DNA from 2 places in the Streptomyces sp. NPDC085946 genome. Region 1 is predicted to be linked to the other one. Evidence: riboswitches for the same ligand, from Rfam matches in the RefSeq annotation. Region 1 holds a riboswitch; the other holds the start of a gene.
What was found. Region 1 has a riboswitch for cyclic di-AMP ahead of ACIF8T_RS30025 (transglycosylase SLT domain-containing protein). Riboswitches for the same ligand answer to the same signal wherever they lie in the genome.

Region 1 (4,377 bases):
CTTGGTGGCCTCGAGCAGCCCTTCCTCGACAGCCGTCAACCCGGCCTGGACATCGGCTTCCAGAGCCTGGTCCCGCACGCTCAGCCCGAACGGCCCGACGACGGTCACGAGGGGTCTCCTGTCTGCTGGTGTCTACTGGCGATTACGCGGTTTGTCGATAGGTCGCTGCCCTCACTCAAGTCAGCGTATCCGGTCACGTTTCGATCACCGCCAGCGCCCACGTCCCCAGTCTCGACGTCGATCGACCGGGAGACGTCCACGCCGGGCCGGACCGTGTCGGATCACGTCCGGAATGTTTTCGATCGGTTCGCCGGAACACCACCGCGGACGGGTATCCCGGCACCCTGTCCGATTTGCCGCAAATGGCAAATGAATTCCCCTAGAGGGGAAATGCCCATCACTTTTGTGATCAGTGAAGTGAGTCACTCGGGCACCATTCGCCCCAGTCGGACACAAGGTGCCTTTCCGCCTTGCCCGAAACGCCAGTTGAGCGTCGCGAGAGCAAAGGATCAAGCACCCCATAAACCCCATCGAAAGATCAAACGGCGACTTCTGTGATGTCGCCGCTTGTTCCCGACATGTGCTCTCGCATACGTTCCGGGCCTGCCGGGCGGACGCCGAATCCTGCCACCGCCCGTGCCCCCTATCGACCACTTCACTCACGCACGGCAGGAGCGGGGGACCCAGGTAAGCCGCCGGACCGGGCATCGCACCGGAACGGCTCGGGGTGAAGCCGCCACCACGCGGCCGGGCACCTCCCCGCCCGAACCCGACAGCTCACCTCGCAGGCGTCGGAGAGGAACATCGCCATGCCCGCACGAGGCAAGCACCGCCGTCCCGGCCGCAACCCGTTCACCCGCGGCGTCGTCGCCGCCGGCACCGGCACCGCCGCGCTCTCGCTCCCCCTCCTGGGAGCGGCCGCCGCGCACGCCGCCGAGCCGTCCCCGTCCGCGCCCGCCGCCGCCGTGTCGCGGACGGCCGGGGCCGACCAGGCGTCCCCGTCCCTGACGTACACCGTGGTCAAGGGCGACACCCTGTACCGGATCGCCGAGCGGCACGACGTGTCCGGCGGCTGGCGCACGCTCTACCGGGACAACCGCGCCGCCGTCGGCGACAACCCCCGGCTGATCCACCCCGGCCTGGAGCTGAAGGTCGCGGCGTCGCAGGCGGACGCCGGGGACTCCGGCGCCTCCGGGGCCGCCGCGCAGGGCGGCACGGCGACCCCCTCGTCCGCGCGGAGCACCGAGCCCGCCGTGGCCGCCGAGCCGGCCGCGCCCGCCGCCGCGCCCGCCGCCGAGGCCGTACCCGCCGCGGCCACCGAGCCCGCCGCCGAGGCCGCCCCCGCCGCGGCCACCACGTACTCCGACGACCTCGACGGCTGGATCCGCGAGTCGCTGGACGTCATGGCGCGCAACGGGATCCCCGGCACGTACGAGGGCATCCACCGCAACGTCATGCGCGAGTCCTCCGGCAACCCGCTGGCCATCAACAACTGGGACTCCAACGCCGCCGCCGGCACCCCCTCCAAGGGCCTGCTCCAGGTGATCGACCCGACCTTCCAGGCCTACCACGTGCCCGGCACGTCCTGGGACCCGTACGACCCGGTCGCCAACATCACCGCGGCCTGCAACTACGCGGCCCAGCGGTACGGCTCGATCGACAACGTCTTCGGCGCGTACTGAGTCCCGGCGCCCGGGGCTTCCGCCTAGAGGACCGCCGGGACGCCGCCGAAGAGCCGTTCGAGGACGACGGCGATGCCGTCGTCCTCGTTCGATGCCGTGATCTCGTCGGCGACGGCCTTGAGCTCGGGATGGGCGTTGGCCATGGCGACGCCGCGGGCCGCCCAGTCGAACATGGGGATGTCGTTGGGCATGTCGCCGAAGGCGATGGTCCGCTCCGCGCTCAGCCCCAGGTGGTCGGCGGCCAGCGCCAGGCCGGTCGCCTTGGTGACGCCGCACGGCTGGAGTTCCACCGTCCCGGGCCCCGACATGGTGACCGTCGCCAGGCCGCCGACCACCGAGCGCGCGGTCGCCGCCAACTCGTCGTCCGACAGGTGCGGGTGGCGCAGCAGCACCTTGCTGATGGGGGCGCACCACAGGTCCTCGCGCCGCCCGACGCGCAGCGCGGGCAGGGTGGGGTGGGGCATCAGGTAGCCGGGTTCGATGAGCGTGAGCCCGTCGGTCCCGTCCTGGTCGACCGCCGCGTACACCTCCCCCACCTCCGCCTCGATCTTCTCGAGCGCGGTCTCGGCCAGCTCCCGGTCCAGGGTGACCGACCACAGCAGACGGTGCGCGCCGGCGTCGTACAGCTGCGCGCCCTGCCCGCACACCGCGAGCCCCCGGCACCCGAGGTCGTCGAGGAGCGGCCGCACCCTGGGTGCCGGCCGGCCGGTCACCACGAGGTGGTGGGCACCGGCCCGCGCCACCCGCGCGAGCGCGGCGAGGGACCGGTCGGAGAGGGTGTCGTCGCCGCGCAGCAGCGATCCGTCCAGGTCGGTGGCGATGAGTGAGTACGCGGTGGGAGCGGCCATGATCAGAGAATACGGATACCGGGACCCTCCGATTCACCGCGATCATTGTGATCACCACGATCACCGTGATCGCCGTGAACAGGGTGATCATCCCTGATCACCGTGATCGCCGCGATCATCCCCGGGGCGTCGGCGGAGGCGCCGGCGGGGCATCCGCATCGGCCGGGTACGACCGGTTGAAGGCCTCTGCACCACTTGGCGGCAACTTGCTCCGCTCCCTACCGTCGGGCCGGTCCCGGGCGGTACCTTCCAAGTGTCCAGGGGGGACTTGATCGGGGGGTCAGGTTGAGCAGGGGACGTGGCGCACGCGTGCGCGTGCTGGAGCCCGGGGAGCTCGGCGAGGGGGACAGGGAGCGCTGGCGCAAGCTGCGCGCCGACGCGGGGGTGCCGCGCAACCCGTTCATGGAACCGGAGTTCACCGACGCCGTGGGCGGCGTGCGGCCGGGTGCGCGGGTGGCGGTGGTGTACGAGGGGCTGGAGCCGGCCGGCTTCCTGCCGTACGAGCGGGGCCCGTTGGGGCAGGGCCGGGCGATCGGGCTCGGGGTGTCGGACAGCCAGGGCGCCGTGCTGCGGCCGGGCCTGCGCCTGGAGACCGGGGAACTGCTGCGGGCCTGCGGGCTGTCGAGCTACGCCTTCGACAACCTGGAGGCCGGGCAGGACCTGTTCGTCCCGTACGCCGCCGAGGAGCACGCCACGTACGTCGTCGACGTGGAGAAGGGCTACGAGACGTACGAGTCGGTGCTGCGCGCCCGGTCGCCGAAGTTCCTGAAGACCACCCTCGCCAAGGAGCGCCGGATGGACCGGCAGGTCGGCGAGGTGCGGTTCGTGTTCGACGAGCGCGACCCGGCCGCGCTGCGCACGCTCGTGCAGTGGAAGTCGGCGCAGTACCGCCGCACGGGCCGCCGGGACCGGTTCGCGCAGGAGTGGATCGCCCGGCTGGTGTCCCGGCTCGCCGCGACCCGGACACCGGAGTGCACGGGCACGCTGTCCGTGCTGTACGCCGCCGGCCGTCCGGTCGCCGCGCACTTCGGGCTGCGCTCGGCCTCGGTGCTGGCCTGCTGGTTCCCGGCGTACGACCCGGGCTTCTCGAAGTACTCGCCGGGGCTCGTGCTGCACCTGCGGATGGCTCAGGCGGCGGCCGGCCGGGGGATCGCCCTGCTCGACCTCGGGCGGGGCGCGGCCGAATACAAGGACGCGCTGAAGACCGGCGAACGGCCCGTCCACGAGGGAGCGGCGACGCGTTTGGGGGCGGGTGCCGCGCTGCACTGGCTGAGCCGCGAACCCGCGCGCCGCGCCCACGGCTTCGTCCGCGGCCGGCCGCGGCTCGCGTCGCTGGCGGCCCGGAGCCTGAGGGGCGCGGCACGGCTGCGCCGGTCCTGACCAAGGGGAGACAAGGGCAGACAAGGGGAGGGGTGCCATGTCCCGCACCACGCGGGTGCAGGAGGAGATACGGCGGTTCCTGGCCATCGGCCCCGTCCAGGTGGCCGAGCTGGAACTGGACGACGGTGGCCTCAGACCCGGCCCGGGCAGCCCGCCGGTGACCCACGGCGAGGTGTTCGTGCTGGTCAGGAAGGGCGGCCGGCCGGTCGGCACCCTGCTCGGACGGGTCCCGGAGGGAGCCGCTCCGGAGGAGGTCCTGACGGCGCTGGCCCGGGAGGGGGGCGGCCCGCCGGCCGGTGCCGGGCCGGAGGCCGACGCGGCCGTCCCGCCGCCCCGCACCACGGTCGTGATCGCCACCCGGGAACGCACGGACCAGCTCGCCCGCGCGCTGGACTCGCTGCTCGCGCAGGACCACCCGCGCTTCGAGATCGTCGTCGTCGACAACGCGCCCGTGACCGGCGGGACGC
Region 2 (4,377 bases), on a different contig from region 1:
CGCATCTCCAGCAGGTCGCCGGCCTCCTGCTCGGTGGGTTCCGCGACGCACGCGCCCGCGTGCCGCCGGGTCACCACGAAGCCCTCGGCCTCCAGGGTGCGCAGGGCCTCCCGGACGGGCACGCGCGAGACGCCGTAGCGGCGGGCGAGCAGTTCCTCGGTGAGCCGGCTGCCGCGCTCGTAGACACCCGCGACGATGTCGTCCCGGATCGCCGTGCACACCGAGTGCGCCGGAATACGCATGACCGACCTCCGCCTTAATCCCCGTGAAACGTCGACGATGGACGCGTGTTCCGTGACTCTATTGCAATGAGCCGGAATTTCCGACGGCGGGCCGGAATCCATGGATATTTTTTGGACAACCGGCCGTTTCGGCCGGCCGTTCCGGAACGGCGAAAGCCCCGGCTCGGGGAGCCGGGGCCGTGCGGAGCGGGCGTCCGCCGGCGTGCGCGCGCCGGGACGGAGCTCGTCTCAGAGGTTCACGCCGTGCGCGCGGAGGTAGGCGACGGGGTCGATGTCCGAGCCGTACTCGGCGCTCGTACGGGCCTCGAAGTGCAGGTGCGCGCCGGTGACGTTGCCGGTCGCGCCGGACAGGCCGATCCGCTGGCCGGGGACGACCTGCTGGCCCACCGTGACGCCGACCGACGACAGGTGCCCGTACTGGGTGTAGGTGCCGTCGTTCATCCGGATGACGACCTGGTTGCCGTAGGCCCCGCCCCAGCCGGCCTCGACGACGGTGCCCATGCCGACCGCCTGGACGGGGGTGCCGCTCGCGGCGTGGAAGTCGACGCCGGTGTGGCTGCCGGAGGACCAGACGGCGCCGCCGGCCCGGTAGCCGGTGGAGACGTAGGAGCCGGCGATGGGCGACACGAACGTGTTGAGGCGCTTGCGCTCGGCCTCCCGGGCGGCGCGCTCCTTGGCCTCACGGGCCTTCTCGGCGGCCGCGGCGGCCTTCTCGCGCGCGGCCTCCTCGGCGGCCCTGCGCTCGGCCTCGGCCTCCTCGGCGGCCTGCTTCTGGGCGGCGGCCTGGGCGTCGACCTGCTCGGCCACGGAGTCGCCGATGGTGACGACGGGGGTGAGCGCGGTCTGCTCGACGACGGGCTCGGAGGCGGCGAAGGCCGGGGCCGCGACGGAGCCGACCACGCCGGTGGTGGCGAGGGCGGCGACGCCCGCCGCGCGGGCGGTGCCGCGCTGCACGCGGCTGGGACGGCGGTGCTTCCCGGTGGCGCGGGTGAACGCCATGAAGTGTGTGGGTCCTTTCCTTCCTTCTCGCCTACCGGGTTAGCTGACGGGTTCGGAGCAGGAAGGTCTCCTACGGACCCCCTCGCGGCTCGCGCGGGCGTCCGATTCACCCCGGGGGACGTGGTGCGATGGGTCCCCGGCTCCCCTGGCTCGCGCCGTACGGGGACTCGGCGATGACTGCCCGCTGCCGCGGGTGCGGCGCACTGCCTGACGAACAGCCGGGACGAAGCTAAGCGGGCCGACTTTCAATTCCCAAACGAATCGCGGCTTTTGTAGCGCATCCCACAGGCCAGACAGGCAACTCCTGCCCCAATTCGGGCATAAGGAAGCCCTGGCGACTCCGTGTCACCAGGGCTCCCCGCGCACGTGCCCCTACTCGGCGGGGACCACGGTGACTTCGCCGATGCCGAGGGCCGCCACGGGCTCCTCGATGCGGCTCGCGTCGCCGACGAGGACGGTCACCAGCCGGTCCACCGGGAAGGCGCTCACGGCCGCCGCGGTGGCCTCCACGGTGCCGGTCGCGGCGAGCTGCCGGTACAGCGAGGCCTGGTAGTCGTCGGGCAGGTGCTGCTCGACCTGGTCGGCCAGCGTGCTCGCGACGGCCGCCGCGGTCTCGTACTTCAGCGGCGCCACCCCCACCAGGTTCTGCACGGCCACGTCGCGCTCGGCGTCGGTGAGCCCTTCCGCGGCCAGCGTGCGCAGCACCGCCCACAGGTCCTGCAGGGCGGGGCCGGTGTTCGGGGTGTCCACCGAGCCGCTGATGGCGAGCATCGCGGCACCCGTGCCCTCCGGGGTGGAGCGCAGAACCTGCGCGAACGACCGCACGCCGTAGGTGTAGCCCTTCTCCTCGCGCAGGACGCGGTCCAGGCGGGAGGTGAGGGTGCCGCCGAGGCAGTACGTGCCGAGCACCTGCGCGGGCCAGACGCGGTCGTGCCGGTCCGGGCCGATCCGGCCGATCAGCAGCTGCGTCTGGACGGCGCCGGGACGGTCCACGATGACGACGCGTCCGGTGTCGTCGGCGGTGACCGGCGGCACCGGCCGCGGGTCGGCCGCGGAACCGGTCCACGCGCCGAGCGTGTCGCCGAGCAGCGCGTCGAGGTCGATGCCGGTGAGGTCGCCGACGACCACGGCGGTGGCCGTGGCGGGGCGGACGTGCCGGTCGTAGAAGGCGCGGACGGCCGCGGAGTCGATCTCGGCGACCGTCTCCTCGGTGCCCTGCCGGGGCCGCGACATGCGCGAGTCCGCCGGGAAGAGCTGCCGGGAGAGCTCCTTGGCGGCCCGCCGGGAGGGGTTGGCCAACTCGTGCGGGATCTCGTCGAGGCGGTTGCGCACCAGCCGCTCGACCTCGCTGTCCGCGAAGGCGGGCGCCCGGAGCGCGTCGGCGATCAGGCCGAGCGCCTTGGCGAGGCGGGAGGCCGGCACCTCCAGGCTCAGCCGGACGCCCGGGTGGTCGGCGTGCGCGTCGAAGGTGGCGCCGCAGCGCTCCAGCTCGGCGGCGAACTCCTCGGCGGAGTGCTTGTCGGTGCCCTCGGAGAAGGCCCGCGCCATGATCGTGGCGACGCCGTCGAGACCGGCCGGCTCGGCGTCCAGGGGCGCGTCCAGGAGCACCTCCACGGCGACGACCTGCTGGCCGGGACGGTGGCAGCGCAGCACCGTGAGCCCGTTGCCGAGGGCGCCGCGCTCGGGCGCGGGGAACGCCCAGAGCCGGGGCTCGCCCGCCTGCGGCCGGGGGTGGAACTCCATCGGGGCGAGCTCGGTCACTTCGCCGCCTCCTCGTTGTCGTCGGTGGCTTCCACGGTCGCCGCGGACCGGGGGTCTTCGGTGCGCTCCGCTTCCTCGGCGTGCTCCGGGTCGGCGGGGGCGGTCGGCTCGTAGACGAGCACCGCGCGGTTGTCGGGCCGCAGGCGGGCCGCGGCGATCTCCCGGACCTCCTCGGGCGTCACCTCCAGCACCCGCTGGACGGCGGTCAGGGCGAGCTGCGGGTCGCCGAACAGCACGGCGTACCGGCACAGTTCGTCGGCGCGGCCCGCGACGGTGCCGAGCCGGTCCAGCCACTCGCGCTCCAACTGGGCCTGGGCGCGCTCCATCTCCTCGGCCGTGGGGCCCTCCGCGGCGAACCGGGCGAGCTCCTCGTCGATGGCGGCCTCGATGACCGGCACCTCCACGTCGCCGGACGTCTTCACGTCCAGCCAGCCCAGGGAGGGCGCCCCGGCGAGCCGCAGCAGGCCGAAGCCGGCCGCCACCGCCGTGCGGTCGCGCCGCACCAGCCGGTTGTACAGGCGGGAGGACTCGCCGCCGCCGAGGACGGTGAGCGCCAGGTCGGCCGCGTCGCACGCGCGCGTGCCGTCGTGCGGCAGGCGGTAGGCCGCCATGAGGGCGCGCGCCGGGACCTCCTCCTCGACGACCTCGCGCAGCTGCTCGCCGATGACGTCGGGCAGCGAGCCGTCGCGCGGGGCGGGCTTGCCGTCGTGGGCGGGGATGGAGCCGAAGTACTTCTCGATCCAGGCGAGGGTCTGCTCGGGGTCGATGTCGCCGACGACCGACAGCACCGCGTTGTTCGGCGCGTAGTACGTGCGGAAGAACGCGCGCGCGTCCTCCAGGGTCGCCGCGTCCAGGTCGGCCATGGAGCCGATCGGCGTGTGGTGGTAGGGGTGGCCCTCCGGGTAGGCGAGGGCGGTCAGCTTCTCGAACGCGGTGCCGTAGGGGACGTTGTCGTAGCGCTGCCGGCGCTCGTTCTTGACGACGTCGCGCTGGTTCTCCATGGACTCGTCGTCCAGGGCGGCCAGCAGGGAGCCCATGCGGTCGGCCTCCAGCCAGAGGGCGAGCTCCAGCTGGTGGGCGGGCATGGTCTCGAAGTAGTTGGTCCGCTCGAAGCTGGTCGTGCCGTTCAGCGAGCCGCCCGCGCCCTGGACGAGCTCGAAGTGGCCGTTGCCCTTGACCTGGGCGGATCCCTGGAACATGAGGTGCTCGAAAAGGTGAGCCAGGCCGGTGCGCCCCTTGACTTCGTGGCGCGAGCCGACGTCGTACCAGAGGCACACCGCCGCGACCGGGGTCAGGTGGTCCTCGGAGAGCACCACGCGCAGGCCGTTGGCCAGGCGGTGCTCGGTCGCTGTCAGGCCCCCGGAGCCTGCCTGGG

Region 2: another riboswitch for cyclic di-AMP. It lies ahead of ACIF8T_RS15495 (M23 family metallopeptidase); the one in region 1 lies ahead of ACIF8T_RS30025 (transglycosylase SLT domain-containing protein).

Annotation. Positions count from the first base shown of each region.
Region 1 is NZ_JBITSF010000019.1:13,451-17,827, forward strand. Features, by position in the region: gene ACIF8T_RS30020 (polyprenyl synthetase family protein) at 1-108, opposite strand, end outside; cyclic di-AMP (ydaO/yuaA leader) riboswitch at 638-806, shown strand; gene ACIF8T_RS30025 (transglycosylase SLT domain-containing protein) at 810-1,682, shown strand; gene ACIF8T_RS30030 (HAD family hydrolase) at 1,706-2,530, opposite strand; gene ACIF8T_RS30035 (GNAT family N-acetyltransferase) at 2,846-3,910, shown strand; gene ACIF8T_RS30040 (glycosyltransferase family 2 protein) at 3,948-4,377, shown strand, end outside.
Region 2 is NZ_JBITSF010000006.1:316,512-320,888, forward strand. Features, by position in the region: gene ACIF8T_RS15490 (GntR family transcriptional regulator) at 1-242, opposite strand, end outside; gene ACIF8T_RS15495 (M23 family metallopeptidase) at 471-1,241, opposite strand; cyclic di-AMP (ydaO/yuaA leader) riboswitch at 1,256-1,424, opposite strand; gene ACIF8T_RS15500 (M16 family metallopeptidase) at 1,614-3,002, opposite strand; gene ACIF8T_RS15505 (M16 family metallopeptidase) at 2,999-4,377, opposite strand, start outside.